Regions from separate parts of the Robertmurraya sp. FSL R5-0851 genome, predicted to be linked through region 2. Evidence: predicted binding sites of a transcription regulator. Region 2 holds the regulator's gene; the other holds the start of a gene.
What was found. Region 2 encodes CtsR, which represses protease genes until heat stress. Its sites were predicted from a motif close to ATGGTCAATAAAGGTCAAACA; they were not measured.
Positions count from the first base shown of each region.

Region 1 (9,195 bases), 4.0 Mb from region 2:
TTCCATAACCATAGTAGAAAGAGCATCGATTGTAGAAGAAGCTGGGCTACCGTTGTAGTCAGTAGAAACTAGTGGCTCTTCAGAGTAATCAAGGATTCCTTTTAAGTCACCTTCAGATGCTGCTTTAAGTGCTGCATTGATTTCGTCAACAGTTACATCTTTATCAAGTTCTACAACTAAGTCAACTAAAGAAACGTTTGGAGTTGGAACACGCATAGCTCCACCGTTTAACTTACCTTTAAGTTCAGGAAGAACTAAAGATACAGCTTTAGCAGCACCAGTTGATGTAGGGATGATGTTTTCAGCAGCTGCACGAGCACGACGTAAATCTTTGTGTGGTAAGTCTAAGATTTGTTGGTCGTTCGTGTAAGAGTGAACAGTTGTCATCATACCACGGCGAACACCGAAGTTGTCGTTAAGAACTTTAGCAAATGGAGCTAAACAGTTTGTCGTACAAGATGCGTTAGAGATAACGTGGTGGTTAGCTGCATCGTACTTGTCGTCGTTAACACCCATTACGATTGTGATATCTTCATCAGTTGCAGGAGCAGAGATGATTACTTTTTTAGCGCCAGCTTCTAAGTGCTTAGCAGCGTCAGAACGCTTAGTGAAACGACCAGTAGATTCAACTACTACTTCAACTCCAAGGTCTCCCCATCCAAGTTGAGCTGGGTCGCGCTCAGCGATAACTTTTACTTTTGTTCCGCCAACTACTAGGTAGTCGCCGTCAACAGTTACGTCTTCTTTAAGCTTGCCGTGAACTGTGTCATATTTTAAAAGGTGAGCAAGTGTGTTTGCATCAGTTAAGTCGTTTACTGCTACAACCTCTACGTTAGGGTTTGTTAATGCTGCGCGGAAAACGTTACGTCCAATTCTACCAAAACCGTTAATACCTAATTTTACTGCCATGATTTGTTTCCTCCTTTAATTCAATAAGGATATATTTTATTTAAGGGGGTTAACCCTGTAATAACTGTGTTGCGGCTCCTTCGTCCGTAATTAATACGGTGTTCTTTGGAGCTTGCTTCATATAAGAGCGAATTGCTTTTTCCTTTGAAGCTCCACCAGCAACGGCGAGCACATGCCCGGTCTTTACTAGGTCATCGAGTTGAAGTCCAACTGTTCTTACTTTGTGGACCACTTCTCCCGCTTCGTTAAAGTAATACCCGAATGCTTCACCAACCGCTTGCCTTTCTTCGATTTTACGTAAGTCCTCCGCGCTTGTTCGCCGGCGTTGGGCCATTGTCATAGCGTCTCCTACTCCGTGTAAAACCATGCTTGCAGATTTGATTAAACCTAGAACTTCTTTAATATGAGGTTCCTTCAACATCATGTGGTACGTTTCACTGCTTACTTGATCAGGGACATAGAGCACCTTGTGGCTTGATTTGGTTCTTTCAGCCATTTTGGCACAAATGGTATTGGCTTGATTTTGAACATCTTCCCCAATTCCCCCACGTCCTGGTACAAAAAGAAGATCTTTGCCAAGGTCAGGAGTTAGCATCTCTGCTACAGTGGCCATTGTTGTACCACCAGTAACTGCGATGATATTTTTTCCCTGCAACGAATTTTTCATACAAAGAGCACAAGCTCTTCCTAATTCGCTTTTTACCCATGGTGACTCATCACTGTTACCCGCTACAATGATCACTTGCTGAATACCAAGTTTCCTTCGGAGTCTTTCTTCCATTTTGTCGATACCTGATATCTCACGCATAACCGCTTCTAATCCCTCTAGTAATTCCCTTCCATCTTCAGTTAGACTCATTCCTACACTTGATATAGTGATTAAATCTTGTTCTTTTAAGAAGGATACTTCACTTCTGAGGACTCGTTCTGTTACACCAAGACTGACAGATAAGCTTCGACGACCTACTGGCTCCATGGAACCTATGTATTGTAAAATGTGAAAACGTTCCTGCATAACAGAGAGCAAATCAGGTAATAATCTTTTTTGGATATCAATGATCGACTGCATATTGATGTCTCCTTCATCCTATATGGACATTTTATGTCCCTCATAGACATAATGTGTCCCGCTGAAGGTAAAAAAAATCACCCCTGCTACAAAACTTATTCTAACAGGTGCGATTTCCCTTTTCAACTCATATACGGTGTATTTTTTTTGTAAGCGCTTCGTTTATGAACATTTTGTCTAACTGTCCATACTGAAGCTCCTCTCCGTCCAGAACAACGACAGGAATCATTAACCCATACTGCTCTGTCCATTCATCATTTGTATCAATGTCTTTCTCAACGATTTCAAACTCCCAGCTTTCCTGAAGTTCGGCTAGGATCGCTTTTCCTTTTTCACATAATGGGCATCTTTTTCTAGTATAAAACTCAATAATCATTAAACAATCTCCTTTAAAATCTCTTTCGCTTTGATGAAGATGGGATTCCGAGCTGATCCCGGTACTTAGCCACTGTTCTCCTGGATATCACAAATCCATCGTTTTCTTTTAATATATCTAAAATTTCCTGATCGGAATAAGGCTTTGCTTTATCTTCCCCTTCGATCAGTTTCTTAATGGCATCTTTCACCTGATTAGACGATGTGGCCTCTGAATTGGTCGTGGAAACCATGTTCGTAAAGAACGATTTTAATTCAAATGTTCCAAATGGGGTTTGCATATACTTTTCACGGACCGCCCGGCTAACCGTGGACTCATGAACCTCTATTTCCTCTGCAATTTCTCTCATCGTCATCGGCTTTATGTGCAACGGCCCTTTTTCGAAAAAGTCCTGCTGTCTTTGCACAATCGCAAGTGACACCTTAGTAATCGTTTCCTTCCGTTGTTCTAAGCTTCTAACGATCCATGAGTAGTCCTGTTGCTTTTCTTGCAAATATTTGTTGAGGTTCGCATCTTTCACAGATGAAAATTGCTGATAATACTCCTGTTGGAACGTTAGCTTAGGGAGCACGTCATCGAACACACTAATTTCAAAGTGTTTCCCGTCCCATTTGACCGATACATCTGGAAACACATAAGACGGTGCTTCGTCCTGAAAGTCAGCCCCTGGACGCGGATTTAATGTTTGAACTAGGTCAAATGCCAATTGAATATCAGACAGACTAATGTTTAGTTGTTTGGATAATGTTTTCCATCTTTTTTCTGCAAACTCCTCAAAATGATTACTGACTAATTTTTCCGCTAAGGGATTTCGTTTCGGCATACGGATGAGCTGTAAATATAAACACTCCCCTAATGACCTCGCACCTACTCCAGCTGGTTCAAGGTCTTGAATAATAGAAACTAACGAGTCTACTTTCTCATGTGAAGTACCTAATTCAGTAGCAAGAGATTCGTCCCTCACTCCGATGTAACCGTTTCCATCAATGTATTCTAAAAAAGCCTTAAGTAGCTCCACATCCGAGTGGTTCACCACTTGAGCGTATAGATGGTCATAAAGGTTCGTAGCGGTTTTTCCTATTTGTTCAATCCAGTTTTGTTGATCTTTATCTATGACTCTCGTTTTTTTCGGTCGATCTTTGCGGGGATCCATCGTCTTAACATGGGAGGTTTCAATCTGAATAAGGGGATTTTCCAATGCTTTGCTTTCTAAAAAAGCCGTAAGCTCCTGGGAAGAATACTGAAGTAGAGTAATCGCTTGAGATAGCTCTTGCGTCATCTTTAATTTTAACGTCTGCTGTTGCCACAAACCTGCTTTTAAGTTCATCTTCTCACCCCCACTATCTATTTTACATGAAGATATGTGGGAATTGAATGGGTAGTTAATAAAAAAACACCTGTCTATATAGTGACAAGTGTTTTTTACTTAATGACGCCCTCGGAGGGAATCGAACCCCCATTTCAAGAACCGGAATCTTACGTGCTATCCGTTGCACCACGAGGGCAGAAAAGTGCTTATATGCAAAATAAGCGCTCTTACATCATACAAGATGATTCATTATGCTGTCAACGACTAGACGTCATTGCTTCAACTCTACTTCATATACTTCTCTATAAATTTCTCTTCTTCTTTCATACTTAACAGGCCAGTCGCTTTTCCAACATTTCCGTCCTGTAATTCCCATATCGTGTTATGGTCACTGACTGCTTGGGAAAAATCCCCCTCAAGCCATCTTTCAAGAATCCTGATATATGTGTTCGCATACTTATATTCATTTTCATTGGCAACTACCACATCGTAAAGTCGCTTAATTCGCTCTTCCGTAATAAGAATGGCTCCCCATTTCTTTTCGGCTTCCACCTTTTGATGTGACATATGGTGAATGGCAGATTGTACTTCGAATTCTTTTAAGTCACTTGGAAAAACCTGCTCCACGTTTTCATCTATTTGGATTTCAAGTCCTCCGTCTTCAACGGATGCCTCCGCTTCCTCCGCCTGCTTGAGCACCCTGTCCGTTCCACCGCTTGATGGAGTGGCATTTGTCCAATACGAAAATACACCAAAACCAGCCATGATTACGAGTCCTGTACTAATTGCTGCGATTTGTATTTTGTTGAGTTTGATGGCCTTTTTCGTTTCCACGTTTTCCACTCCCTTTGTTAACATTTTCTATATTTGTTATGTCGAATTGGCGGATTTCGTAGAGTTGAGGATGTTTTTGAATGTATTTTCGCGAACAACCAATCCCACTTCTCTCCCCCCATTATCATTATCCTACATTTTACAACAGTTCCTATTTCCAGTATAGTGGAAAAGCTCAACTTCTTGTTTAAAAAACTGCCCAGTGGGTATGATGGAAAGTGGGTTTATAAGTACATAGCAATTTGTGTCGAACAATTATGTAGCTATTTGTTTGACCTTTATTGACCATGCGTGTATCATGAAAATACATACAGTTTTACTTTAAACATACTTAATCAATTGTATGTTTGACTCTCAATTAAAGGAGGAAAAAGAAATGAATTTAATCCCTACAGTTATTGAGCAAACGAACCGTGGAGAGCGTGCATACGATATTTACTCACGCCTATTAAAAGACCGCATTATCATGCTTGGAAGTGGAATTGATGATAATGTGGCTAATTCAATCGTCGCTCAGTTATTATTTTTAGAAGCGGAAAATCCTGAAAAAGACATATCCATCTACATCAATTCACCAGGTGGTAGCATTACAGCTGGTATGGCCATCTACGACACGATGCAGTTCATTAAGCCTGATGTTCAAACCATTTGTATCGGTATGGCAGCATCAATGGGTGCATTCCTTCTTGCTGCTGGTACAAAAGGAAAGCGTTATGCTCTTCCAAATGCAGAAGTAATGATTCACCAACCGCTTGGTGGAGCACAAGGTCAAGCAACAGAAATCGAGATCGCTGCGAAGCGTATCCTTTTCCTTCGTGAAAAGTTAAACGGCATTCTTGCTGAGCGTACTGGTCAACCAATGGAAGTCATTTCTAAAGACACAGACCGCGACAACTTCATGACAGCTGATCGTGCAAAGGAATATGGCCTAGTTGACCATATCATTTCACGCAACACGCTTGAAACGAAGAAGGAAGAAAAATAAGATTTCAACAGTAAAAAAACTCGCTCTCATACTGGAGCGAGTTTTCTTATTATGCTTCTTTTTGAACGTATTTTTCTAATGCTTCAAGCGCTGCTTCTTCATCCGTTCCATTGACGATCAAATTCACAGATGAACCTGAGCTAACAGCTAAGCTCATAAGACCCATGATGCTCTTTGCATTGACCTTCTTACCGTCTTTCTCTAAAAATACTTCTGACGAAAAACGATTTGCTTCTTGTACAAACAACGCTGCAGGGCGTGCCTGTAAACCAGTCTTCAACTTGACTACTACTTGTTTTTCCACCATTCTTACTTTCCTCCCCTATCCTATTCTCTTTATCTATATCAATTACATGGTTTTACTCACGTTTTCCCCGACTCGGAGCTTTTCGGCAATTTCGTCAATTTTGCGCAGACGGTGATTGATACCTGATTTACTAATATTCCCTCCAGATACCATCTCCCCTAGCTCCTTCAATGTGACATCTTGGTAAGCAATCCGAAGCTCTGCAATTTCTCTAAGCTTTTCAGGTAAAATATGAAGACCTACTGTATCTTGAATAAATCGGATATTTTCAACCTGTCGTAAAGACGCACCAATCGTCTTGTTTAAGTTCGCCGTTTCACAATTGACCAACCGGTTCACCGAGTTACGCATATCTCGTACGATCCGAATGTCCTCAAACCTTAGTAAGGCATTATGGGCACCGATAATGTTTAGGAATTCGGTGATTTTTTCAGCTTCCTTTAAATACGTGATGAAGCCCTTTTTTCTTTCAAGCGTTTTACTATTTAAACCAAATGTATTCATCAATTCACATAAAGAGTCGTTATGCTCTTTATAAAGTGAAAAAATTTCGAGATGATAAGAGGATGTTTCCGGATTGTTCACCGAACCTCCTGCTAAAAATGCTCCACGTAAATAGGAGCGCTTACAGCATTTCTTTTTAATAAGTACCTCAGCAATATTGTGAGCAAACACAAATCCTTCTTCCAGGATAAATAAATCCTCTAAGATGATCTTTGCATCCTGTGATAGCCTTACAATATACACATTGTTCTTTTTCAATCTCATTTTCTTTCGAACGAGAAGTTCTACTTGAACGTCGTAGTATCTTTTTACCAACGTATAAATTCTTCGTGCAATCGCAGCATTTTCCGTTTGGATATCGACCACTAGTTTTCGATTAGAGAAGGACAATGAGCCATTCATTCGAATCAAAGCGGACAGTTCCGCTTTCCCGCAGCATCCTTTTCCTTCAATATTCGTTAACTCTTTTTTCGTTTCCGAAGCGAATGACACATCTTCACCTCCTACACAAACGGTTGCTTAAGTGTATCTACGCTTTAGACCGCTTGCGGGTTTCATTTATTAATAGAGAATATAAAATATTTGCTACTTCCCTCGTATCATGGCGGATGACTCCATTTTCAAGGCTCATGATTTCTCCCTCTACCACTTCAAGTCCTAAATCATATAGAGTAGTTAAATCAAAGTGTACAGGTTTTGCTAGCTCTTCGCTATAGCGAGTAAGAACCTCTTCTGGGATATGTTCCCTATTTACTAAAATGATGTTCATAAAATCACTCTTCATATGGTCGTAAATCGCTTTCACATGGTCGCTCGCGGAATAATCAAGCGTCTCGCCCGCTTGAGTCATTAAGTTGCATATATACACCTTCTTCGCCTTTGCACGGCACACTTCCTCGCCTAGCTTTGGTACAAGAAGATTAGGTAAGATACTAGTATATAAGCTTCCTGGTCCAATTACGATTAAATCCGCTTTTCGAATGGCTTGAAGAGTCTCTGGCAGTGGAGTCGCATCACCAGGTGTTAAAAACACCCGCTTGATCCGTTTTCCGGAGTAAGGAATTTTCGATTCCCCTGAAACGATCGTGCCGTCCTCCATTTCTGCATGCAACACCACACTTTGTGTGGCAGCTGGAAGCACCTTCCCACGCACGTTCAATACCTTACTCATCTCTTGGATGGCATGAGTAAAATTCCCTGTGATGGATGTCATCGCTGCTAAAATCAAATTACCAAGCGAATGACCAGATAATTCATTAGCAGTTGCAAAACGGTGCTGAAACATTTCCTCAATTAACGGTTCAACATCAGATAATGCCGCTAGCACATTGCGAACATCTCCGGGAGGAGGAATGTCCATTTCATCTCGAAGGCGTCCAGAGCTACCGCCATCGTCAGCAACCGTAACGATGGCCGTAATATCAACGGGAAACTTCTTTAATCCGCGAAGCAACACCGGTAGCCCTGTTCCGCCCCCAATAATCACAATTCGAGGCTGTCGAATCTTCGTCATGTAGTTTGTTCCTTTCTCCTTTCGATGTCACGATGAGTGATTCGAGTTTCATAGTCTTTTTCGAAGTGGTGTGCAATGTATTCAGTCAATGCCACCGAGCGATGCTGCCCACCAGTACATCCAATGGCCACCACAAGTTGCGCTTTCCCCTCACGCTTGTAATGAGGAAGCATAAAGGCTAACAACTCTGTTACTTTTTCTAAGAACTTCGTCGTCTCATTCCACTTCAGTACATACTTTGAAACATCCTCATCAAGACCCGTTTTTGGTCTCATCGATTCAATATAGTGCGGGTTTGGTAAAAAGCGAACATCGAAAACTAAATCTGCGTCAATCGGAATTCCGTACTTAAACCCAAAGCTCATCACATTGACCGTAAAGATGGTTTGCTTATTCACTGAAAACTCCGTTAAGATTTTTTCGCGTAATTCTTTTGGTTTCATTTGCGAGCTATTGTAAATGAGCTGTGCTCTTCCTTTTAGGTCCTCAAGCAACTCTCGCTCCAGCTGTATACCTTCTAATGGAAGTCCGGACGGAGCAAGAGGATGAGTACGTCGAGTTTCCTTGTAGCGACGAACAAGCGTGGAGTCATCCGCATCTAAGTATAGAATTTGCGGTGTCACCCATGATGTTTCTGCAAGATCATCGAGCGCCTTGAATAGGTGGTCGAAAAACTCTCTCCCCCTTAAATCCATTACAAGCGCTACCTTATTCATCTTATTTCCAGACTCTTTCATAAGTTCAAGAAATTTTGGCAATAAGGTTGGTGGCAGGTTATCTACACAGAAAAAACCAAGATCTTCGAAACTTTGAATGGCGACGGTTTTCCCTGCACCCGACATCCCCGTTATAATCACCATTTGTGTATCTTGTGTCGCTCCAGTACTCATAAAAATTCCTCCTTAGCTAGGATCAAGACGATATTGAATTAACTGAAAATCGGTTGTATATGTAAAAGTGCCATAGATGATTCCTTGACCGTGGATCATGTAGTCCAATATATGATAATCTCCTTCTGCCATCGGTAAATCTTTAATCTGATGAAAGTCATGCCAAGCAAGCTTTCCTTCCTCTGACTCATCCAGATTGATTCCATCAGCTTCTGTTCCAAAAAAGGTGAACATCATCCACTCAGAAACGACTTGGTCTCCATCTCTCATGATAAATGTAAAAATGCCCTTAATATTGGGGTTTCTCAAGTAAATACCGGTCTCTTCACGGTACTCTCGAATACAGCAGTCTCTCACTGATTCACCAGGCTCCATCTTTCCACCGGGAGCCACCCACCAGCCACGTCTAGGCTTTTGGAGCAGCAAGACTTTATTATCCTTTACCAATACACAATTTGTCACTCGTTGCACGCTTCAATCACCTCAGGGACTAGAATTA
Region 1 covers NZ_JBBOOE010000001.1:4,128,432-4,137,626, forward strand. Annotated here, with positions in the region: gene gap (type I glyceraldehyde-3-phosphate dehydrogenase) at 1-909, opposite strand, end outside; gene MKX65_RS21210 (sugar-binding transcriptional regulator) at 959-1,978, opposite strand; gene MKX65_RS21215 (glutaredoxin family protein) at 2,106-2,354, opposite strand; gene rpoN (RNA polymerase factor sigma-54) at 2,368-3,681, opposite strand; tRNA gene MKX65_RS21225 (tRNA-Arg) at 3,788-3,859, opposite strand; gene MKX65_RS21230 (DUF6241 domain-containing protein) at 3,949-4,497, opposite strand; gene clpP (ATP-dependent Clp endopeptidase proteolytic subunit ClpP) at 4,841-5,482, shown strand; gene MKX65_RS21240 (HPr family phosphocarrier protein) at 5,532-5,789, opposite strand; gene whiA (DNA-binding protein WhiA) at 5,832-6,785, opposite strand; gene MKX65_RS21250 (gluconeogenesis factor YvcK family protein) at 6,823-7,806, opposite strand; gene rapZ (RNase adapter RapZ) at 7,803-8,696, opposite strand; gene MKX65_RS21260 (NUDIX hydrolase) at 8,709-9,167, opposite strand.
Region 1: the regulator CtsR is predicted to act here: its motif matches at 4,766-4,786, upstream of clpP (ATP-dependent Clp endopeptidase proteolytic subunit ClpP).

Region 2 (9,195 bases):
CGAAGGTTCGAGTCCTTCATGGCTCACCAAAGTTTTTTGCTTCAGCAAAATAACTTTCCATTTATTATTATTATGCGGGTGTGGCGGAATTGGCAGACGCACTAGACTTAGGATCTAGCGCCGCAAGGCGTGGGGGTTCGACTCCCTTCACCCGCACCATAGTTTTTTGCACAAGCAAAATAATTACTATACGCGGAAGTAGTTCAGTGGTAGAATACAACCTTGCCAAGGTTGGGGTCGCGGGTTCGAATCCCGTCTTCCGCTCCAGAACGTACTTGCCGGGGTGGCGGAACTGGCAGACGCACAGGACTTAAAATCCTGCGGTAGGTGACTACCGTACCGGTTCGATTCCGGTCCTCGGCACCAATGCTTTTTACGAAGTAAAATAGCTTTCGTTATTACGAAGTAAAATATCCATCCATATCAATTGGATTGGTAAATTAAAAAATATGCGCCCGTAGCTCAATTGGATAGAGCGTCTGACTACGGATCAGAAGGTTATGGGTTCGACTCCTTTCGGGCGCGCCATATTAGTTTTAATCGGGGAGTAGCTCAGCTTGGTAGAGCACTTGGTTTGGGACCAAGGGGTCGCAGGTTCGAATCCTGTCTTCCCGACCATGATCCTACTAATTATTTAATGGGGCCTTAGCTCAGCTGGGAGAGCGCCTGCCTTGCACGCAGGAGGTCAGCGGTTCGATCCCGCTAGGCTCCACCAAAAAAACTATTGACAACACAATTAAGTGCTGTTAATATAGAAAAGTCGCTTCAAAACGAGGCGAAATTGTTCTTTGAAAACTAAACAAATCATACGTCAACAAAAAATGATTAGTGTTGAAAAATACACTAGCCAACGTTTTAACTTTAAGAGCTAATCTTACTCTTTATTGGAGAGTTTGATCCTGGCTCAGGACGAACGCTGGCGGCGTGCCTAATACATGCAAGTCGAGCGGATCTTTGGGAGCTTGCTCCCAAAGGTTAGCGGCGGACGGGTGAGTAACACGTGGGCAACCTGCCTATGAGACTGGGATAACTCCGGGAAACCGGGGCTAATACCGGATAATTCTTTTCTACACATGTAGAAAAGCTGAAAGATGGTTTCGGCTATCACTCATAGATGGGCCCGCGGCGCATTAGCTAGTTGGTGAGGTAACGGCTCACCAAGGCGACGATGCGTAGCCGACCTGAGAGGGTGATCGGCCACACTGGGACTGAGACACGGCCCAGACTCCTACGGGAGGCAGCAGTAGGGAATCTTCCGCAATGGACGAAAGTCTGACGGAGCAACGCCGCGTGAGTGATGAAGGTTTTCGGATCGTAAAACTCTGTTGTTAGGGAAGAACAAGTACCGGAGTAACTGCCGGTACCTTGACGGTACCTAACCAGAAAGCCACGGCTAACTACGTGCCAGCAGCCGCGGTAATACGTAGGTGGCAAGCGTTGTCCGGAATTATTGGGCGTAAAGCGCGCGCAGGTGGTCTCTTAAGTCTGATGTGAAAGCCCCCGGCTCAACCGGGGAGGGTCATTGGAAACTGGGAGACTTGAGTGCAGGAGAGAAGAGTGGAATTCCACGTGTAGCGGTGAAATGCGTAGAGATGTGGAGGAACACCAGTGGCGAAGGCGACTCTTTGGCCTGTAACTGACACTGAGGCGCGAAAGCGTGGGGAGCAAACAGGATTAGATACCCTGGTAGTCCACGCCGTAAACGATGAGTGCTAAGTGTTAGAGGGTTTCCGCCCTTTAGTGCTGCAGCAAACGCATTAAGCACTCCGCCTGGGGAGTACGGCCGCAAGGCTGAAACTCAAAGGAATTGACGGGGGCCCGCACAAGCGGTGGAGCATGTGGTTTAATTCGAAGCAACGCGAAGAACCTTACCAGGTCTTGACATCCTCTGACAACCCTAGAGATAGGGCGTTCCCCTTCGGGGGACAGAGTGACAGGTGGTGCATGGTTGTCGTCAGCTCGTGTCGTGAGATGTTGGGTTAAGTCCCGCAACGAGCGCAACCCTTGATCTTAGTTGCCAGCATTTAGTTGGGCACTCTAAGGTGACTGCCGGTGACAAACCGGAGGAAGGTGGGGATGACGTCAAATCATCATGCCCCTTATGACCTGGGCTACACACGTGCTACAATGGGTGGTACAAAGGGCAGCAAAACCGCGAGGTCGAGCCAATCCCATAAAACCACTCTCAGTTCGGATTGTAGGCTGCAACTCGCCTACATGAAGCTGGAATCGCTAGTAATCGCGGATCAGCATGCCGCGGTGAATACGTTCCCGGGCCTTGTACACACCGCCCGTCACACCACGAGAGTTTGTAACACCCGAAGTCGGTGGGGTAACCGTAAGGAGCCAGCCGCCTAAGGTGGGACAGATGATTGGGGTGAAGTCGTAACAAGGTAGCCGTATCGGAAGGTGCGGCTGGATCACCTCCTTTCTAAGGAAAATTGAGGCTTATGACCTTCGGTCAAAGCTAACAACCGTTGATGATATGATTTGTTTAGTTTTGAGAGAGCAATCTCTCTATGATAATCGTTCTTTGAAAACTAGATAATGATAAATGAAGAAAACCAAGAAATACCGAGTAATCGCCATTTTAGTTTTCTCTCTATATTATATAGAGAAACTTTTTAACTGAGAAAAAAGAGAAGCGAACAGGTCGAGGAATCGAGTGAGGAGACACCGGAGCGTACTTAAGGTACGTGAGGATGTTGACGAGTGAGATGACGAAGAGATGTGAAGCTTATATTTTTTCGGATAGGTTAAGTTAGAAAGGGCGCACGGTGGATGCCTTGGCACTAGGAGCCGATGAAGGACGGTACTAACACCGATATGCTTCGGGGAGCTGTAAGTAAGCTTTGATCCGGAGATTTCCGAATGGGGAAACCCTCTATCCGTAATGGGATAGAATCTTTACCTGAATACATAGGGTATTGAAGGCAGACCCGGGGAACTGAAACATCTAAGTACCCGGAGGAAGAGAAAGCAAACGCGATTCCCTGAGTAGCGGCGAGCGAAACGGGATTAGCCCAAACCAAGAGGCTTGCCTCTTGGGGTTGTAGGACACTCTATACGGAGTTACAAAGGAATGAAGTAGACGAATCGATCTGGAAAGGTCAGTCATAGAAGGTAACAACCCTGTAGTTGAAACTTCGTTCCCTCTTGAGTGGATCCTGAGTACGGCGGAACACGTGAAATTCCGTCGGAAGCAGGGAGGACCATCTCCCAAGGCTAAATACTACCTAGTGACCGATAGTGAACCAGTACCGTGAGGGAAAGGTGAAAAGCACCCCGGAAGGGGAGTGAAAGAGATCCTGAAACCGTGTGCCTACAAGTAGTTAGAGCCCTGTGTATTTTTCCTTTGGATAAATACCGGGTGATAGCGTGCCTTTTGTAGAATGAACCGGCGAGTTACGATTACATGCGAGGTTAAGTTGATAAGACGGAGCCGTAGCGAAAGCGAGTCTGAATAGGGCGCTTTAGTATGTGGTCGTAGACCCGAAACCAGGTGATCTACCCATGTCCAGGGTGAAGTCCAGGTAACACTGGATGGAGGCCCGAACCCACGCACGTTGAAAAGTGCGGGGATGAGGTGTGGGTAGCGGAGAAATTCCAATCGAACTTGGAGATAGCTGGTTCTCTCCGAAATAGCTTTAGGGCTAGCCTCATGTAGTAAGAGTCTTGGAGGTAGAGCACTGTTTGGACTAGGGGCCCTCATCGGGTTACCGAATTCAGACAAACTCCGAATGCCAAAGACTTATCCATGGGAGTCAGACTGCGAGTGATAAGATCCGTAGTCGAAAGGGAAACAGCCCAGACCACCAGCTAAGGTCCCAAAGTATACGTTAAGTGGCAAAGGATGTGGAGTTGCTTAGACAACCAGGATGTTGGCTTAGAAGCAGCCACCATTTAAAGAGTGCGTAATAGCTCACTGGTCGAGTGACTCCGCGCCGAAAATGTAACGGGGCTAAACGTATCACCGAAGCTGTGGATTGGCGTCACACGATGTCAGTGGTAGGAGAGCGTTCTAAGGGCGTTGAAGCTAGACCGGAAGGACTGGTGGAGCGCTTAGAAGTGAGAATGCCGGTATGAGTAGCGAAAGATGGGTGAGAATCCCATCCACCGAATGCCTAAGGTTTCCTGAGGAAGGCTCGTCCGCTCAGGGTTAGTCGGGACCTAAGCCGAGGCCGAAAGGCGTAGGCGATGGACAACAGGTTGATATTCCTGTACCACCAAATTACCGTTTGAGTGATGGGGGGACGCAGGAGGATAGGGTAAGCGCGCTGTTGGATATGCGCGTCCAAGCAGTTAGGCTGCAAGTGAGGCAAATCCCACTTGCATAAGGCTGAGCTGTGATGGCGAGGGAAATATAGTACCGAAGTTCCTGATTCCACACTGCCAAGAAAAGCCTCTAGCGAGGTAACAGGTGCCCGTACCGCAAACCGACACAGGTAGGCGAGGAGAGAATCCTAAGGTGAGCGAGAGAACTCTCGTTAAGGAACTCGGCAAAATGACCCCGTAACTTCGGGAGAAGGGGTGCTCTTCAGGGTGAATAGCCCAGAAGAGCCGCAGTGAATAGGCCCAGGCGACTGTTTAGCAAAAACACAGGTCTCTGCGAAGCCGCAAGGCGAAGTATAGGGGCTGACGCCTGCCCGGTGCTGGAAGGTTAAGAGGAGGGGTTAGCTCACGCGAAGCTCTGAATCGAAGCCCCAGTAAACGGCGGCCGTAACTATAACGGTCCTAAGGTAGCGAAATTCCTTGTCGGGTAAGTTCCGACCCGCACGAAAGGCGTAACGATCTGGGCACTGTCTCAACGAGAGACTCGGTGAAATTATAGTACCTGTGAAGATGCAGGTTACCCGCGACAGGACGGAAAGACCCCGTGGAGCTTTACTGTAGCCTGATATTGAATTTTGGTACAGCTTGTACAGGATAGGTAGGAGCCTGAGAAGCCGGAGCGCTAGCTTCGGTGGAGGCGTCGGTGGGATACTACTCTGGCTGTATTGAAATTCTAACCCTCACCCCTGATCGGGGTGGGAGACAGTGTCAGGTGGGCAGTTTGACTGGGGCGGTCGCCTCCTAAAAAGTAACGGAGGCGCCCAAAGGTTCCCTCAGAATGGTTGGAAATCATTCGTAGAGTGTAAAGGCACAAGGGAGCTTGACTGCGAGACCTACAAGTCGAGCAGGGACGAAAGTCGGGCTTAGTGATCCGGTGGTTCCGCATGGAAGGGCCATCGCTCAACGGATAAAAGCTACCCCGGGGATAACAGGCTTATCTCCCCCAAGAGTCCACATCGACGGGGAGGTTTGGCACCTCGATGTCGGCTCATCGCATCCTGGGGCTGTAGTCGGTCCCAAGGGTTGGGCTGTTCGCCCATTAAAGCGGTACGCGAGCTGGGTTCAGAACGTCGTGAGACAGTTCGGTCCCTATCCGTCGTGGGCGTAGGAAATTTGAGAGGAGCTGTCCTTAGTACGAGAGGACCGGGATGGACGCACCGCTGGTGTACCAGTTGTCTTGCCAAAGGCATCGCTGGGTAGCTATGTGCGGAAGGGATAAGTGCTGAAAGCATCTAAGCATGAAGCCCCCCTCAAGATGAGATTTCCCATAGCGCAAGCTAGTAAGATCCCTGAAAGATGATCAGGTTGATAGGTCAGAGGTGGAAGCGCGGCGACGTGTGGAGCTGACTGATACTAATCGATCGAGGACTTAACCAAGAAAAGCGGAAGCGCCTTGAACAGACGCGACAAGCATAAGACGAATCACGCAAGAAGGCCTGCCTTCTGGAGGGATTTGGCTTATGACCTCGAGCGGCTAGGCGCTGTAGCTGGACAACGATGAAACGTATTTCTTTCTTCTTCATTCATTATCTAGTTTTGAAGGAATGATTTTCTTCAACTTAATACAAGTCTAGTGGCGATAGCGAAAAGGTCACACCCGTTCCCATACCGAACACGGAAGTTAAGCTTTTCAGCGCCGATGGTAGTTGAGGGTTTCCCTCTGTGAGAGTAGGACGTCGCTAGGCAAAGAAAAAAGCACCTGAGTGGGTGCTTTTTTTGTTTTATATTTTTCTAATTAACCGTAAGATCTTATCTTTAAATGAAAATAAAAAGGTTCTATCATCTCAAAAAGTAATAAAGAAATATAATTATGAATTCCTTCCTAGTTTGAGAGCACGAAATTTGGGGAAAAATTTATAAGGTGTTGTTCATTGCATGAAACTACGTTCATCATGTATAATTAATGTCAAATATAGTCAAAGTCAGAGAGGGGGGATATGGTGAGGAACATCTCCGATATCATTGAGCAGTACTTAAAGGAAGTACTCGATATGAGTGAAAGAGAACTCGTTGAAATTAAGCGTAGTGAAATAGCCGATAAGTTTCAGTGTGTACCATCACAAATCAACTACGTAATTAACACACGATTTACCATTGAAAAAGGGTATGTTGTAGAAAGTAAACGAGGTGGTGGTGGATATATTCGAATTATGAAAGTTCAATCACACGATAACGCTCACCTTATTGACCAGCTGCTAACTGTGATCTCTTCTAGAGTGTCACAAAGTAGTGCAGAGCATGTGATTTTTAGGCTCGTTGAGGAAGATGTGATCTCAACGAGAGAAGCAAAAATTATGCTCAGTGTCATTGATCGCTCCGTCCTGTATATTGACTTACCATATCGTGATGAACTTCGTTCGAGAATGCTAAAGGCTATGTTAACAACATTGAAATATAAATAATAAGATCTTACGCCTTTAGAAAAAAGTAAAGCCATTTATTGAGGTGAGTAACATGATTTGTCAGGAGTGTAATGAAAGGCCAGCTACACTTCATTTTACAAAGATTAACAATGGTAAGAAAACTGAGTTCCACTTATGTGAGGTGTGTGCCCAAGAAAAAGGAGAGCACTTTGTAGTCACTAATACTTCTGGTTTTTCCATTAATAATCTATTGGCTGGACTATTAAACTTCGATCATAAATATCAGCTTGCTCAACAAAAAGCTTCACTTTATGAGCAACAACAAGTATTGCAATGTGAAAGCTGTTCGATGACATATAAGCAATTCAGTCAAGTCGGGCGGTTTGGGTGTGCACAGTGCTATGAGACGTTTAAGGATCAACTTCAACCGATACTACGACGGCTCCATAGTGGAAACTCCACACATAACGGAAAGATACCTAAGCGTATAGGTGGCAACATTCACTACAAAAAGAAAATGGAAGAACTAAAGGTTGATTTGAAGTCTGCAATAGAAAATGAAGAGTTTGAACAAGCAGCCATTGTAAGGGACGAAATAAGAGAAATTGAAAAACTGTTACGCAGTGAAATTGAAGGAGAGGAATAGTACATGTCTCTTGAAAAATTTATTAATCAAGCCATAAGCTCATGGATGAGTGCAGAAGGGCCTGATTCAGACATTGTTCTAAGTTCTCGAATTCGGCTCGCGCGGAATATAAATGAGTATAAGTTCCCAACCCTCTTCTCTAATGAAGAAGCACAAGAGGTTATTCAGACAATGGAGAAGGCATTATTAAATCATTCCATTCCTAACCTAAGTCCATTAGAACTTCTAAGAATGGAAGAACTTCAGCCAATACAAAAACGAGTATTAATGGAGAAGCATTTAATCAGTCCTCATCTAGTTGAAAACTCTACTTTAGGTGCCTGTCTTTTATCAGAAAATGAAGAAGTTTGCATTATGGTTAATGAAGAAGACCATATTCGAATTCAATGCTTATACCCTGGATTCCAGGTAAGCGAGGCGTTGACTCTGGCTGATCGAATTGATGATGAATTAGAAGAGCATATCAATTATGCATTTGATGAACAGGTAGGATACTTAACGAGCTGTCCGACAAATGTGGGAACAGGGATGCGCGCTTCTGTAATGATGCATCTACCAGGTTTGACATTAACGCAACAAATGAATCGTATTATTCCAGCCATCAATCAACTGGGCCTCGTCGTCAGAGGCATATATGGAGAGGGTAGTGAGGCGTTAGGCAACATCTTTCAAATATCAAATCAGATCACGTTAGGTAAATCTGAAGAGGATATTGTTGAAGACTTAAAGGGAGTTGTCACCCAACTAATTGCCCAGGAAAGGTCAGCACGTGGGGCATTAGCAAAGACTTCTAACATACAATTAGAAGATAGAGTTTTTCGCTCCCTAGGTGTTCTAACACATAGTAGAATCATTGAAACAAAGGAAGCAGCCAGCTGTTTGTCTGATGTAAGATTAGGGATTGATATGGGCTATATTGAAAACATATCAAAAAATATATTGAATGAATTAATGATATTAACACAGCCAGGATTTCTCCAGCAATATGCGGGAGGACCACTAAGACCCAACGAGCGTGATATTCGTCGCGCCTCTTTAATAAGGGAAAGAATAAAAATGGAAAATTAACCTTAGAGGAGGATGTTCATATGATGTTTGGACGTTTTACAGAGAGAGCTCAAAAGGTACTTGCACTAGCGCAGGAAGAAGCTATTCGTTTAGGTCATAACAATATTGGAACAGAGCATATTTTACTTGGATTGGTAAGAGAAGGCGAAGGTATCGCAGCAAAAGCATTATATGCTTTAGGATTAGGATCAGAGAAAATACAAAAAGAAGTAGAAAATCTGATTGGTAGGGGGCAAGATGCTTCTCAGACCATTCACTATACACCACGAGCAAAAAAGGTGATTGAACTTTCCATGGATGAAGCAAGAAAGCTTGGCCATTCATATGTAGGAACAGAGCATATATTGCTTGGTCTTATTCGTGAAGGTGAAGGGGTAGCAGCGAGGGTATTAAACAATTTAGGCGTAAGCTTAAACAAAGCAAGACAGCAAGTGCTTCAACTGTTAGGTAGCAGTGAGTCAAGCAATCACCAAGGTGGTACGGCAGCTAGTGCGAATACACCTACCTTAGATAGCTTAGCACGTGACTTAACAGCTATTGCTAGAGAAGGAAGTCTTGATCCTGTTATTGGTAGAAGCAAAGAAATTCAACGTGTGATCGAGGTATTAAGCCGACGTACGAAAAATAACCCAGTGTTAATTGGGGAGCCTGGAGTAGGGAAAACGGCTATTGCTGAAGGTTTGGCTCAACAAATTGTAAATAATGAGGTTCCTGAAACATTAAGAGATAAGCGTGTTATGACGCTTGATATGGGTACGGTTGTAGCGGGTACAAAGTATCGAGGTG
Region 2 covers NZ_JBBOOE010000001.1:95,534-104,728, forward strand. Annotated here, with positions in the region: tRNA gene MKX65_RS00490 (tRNA-Lys) at 1-29, shown strand, start outside; tRNA gene MKX65_RS00495 (tRNA-Leu) at 75-159, shown strand; tRNA gene MKX65_RS00500 (tRNA-Gly) at 193-267, shown strand; tRNA gene MKX65_RS00505 (tRNA-Leu) at 278-366, shown strand; tRNA gene MKX65_RS00510 (tRNA-Arg) at 452-528, shown strand; tRNA gene MKX65_RS00515 (tRNA-Pro) at 542-618, shown strand; tRNA gene MKX65_RS00520 (tRNA-Ala) at 640-715, shown strand; rRNA gene MKX65_RS00525 (16S ribosomal RNA) at 882-2,431, shown strand; rRNA gene MKX65_RS00530 (23S ribosomal RNA) at 2,755-5,709, shown strand; rRNA gene rrf (5S ribosomal RNA) at 5,902-6,017, shown strand; gene MKX65_RS00540 (CtsR family transcriptional regulator) at 6,273-6,734, shown strand; gene MKX65_RS00545 (UvrB/UvrC motif-containing protein) at 6,787-7,341, shown strand; gene MKX65_RS00550 (protein arginine kinase) at 7,345-8,409, shown strand; gene clpC (ATP-dependent protease ATP-binding subunit ClpC) at 8,430-9,195, shown strand, end outside.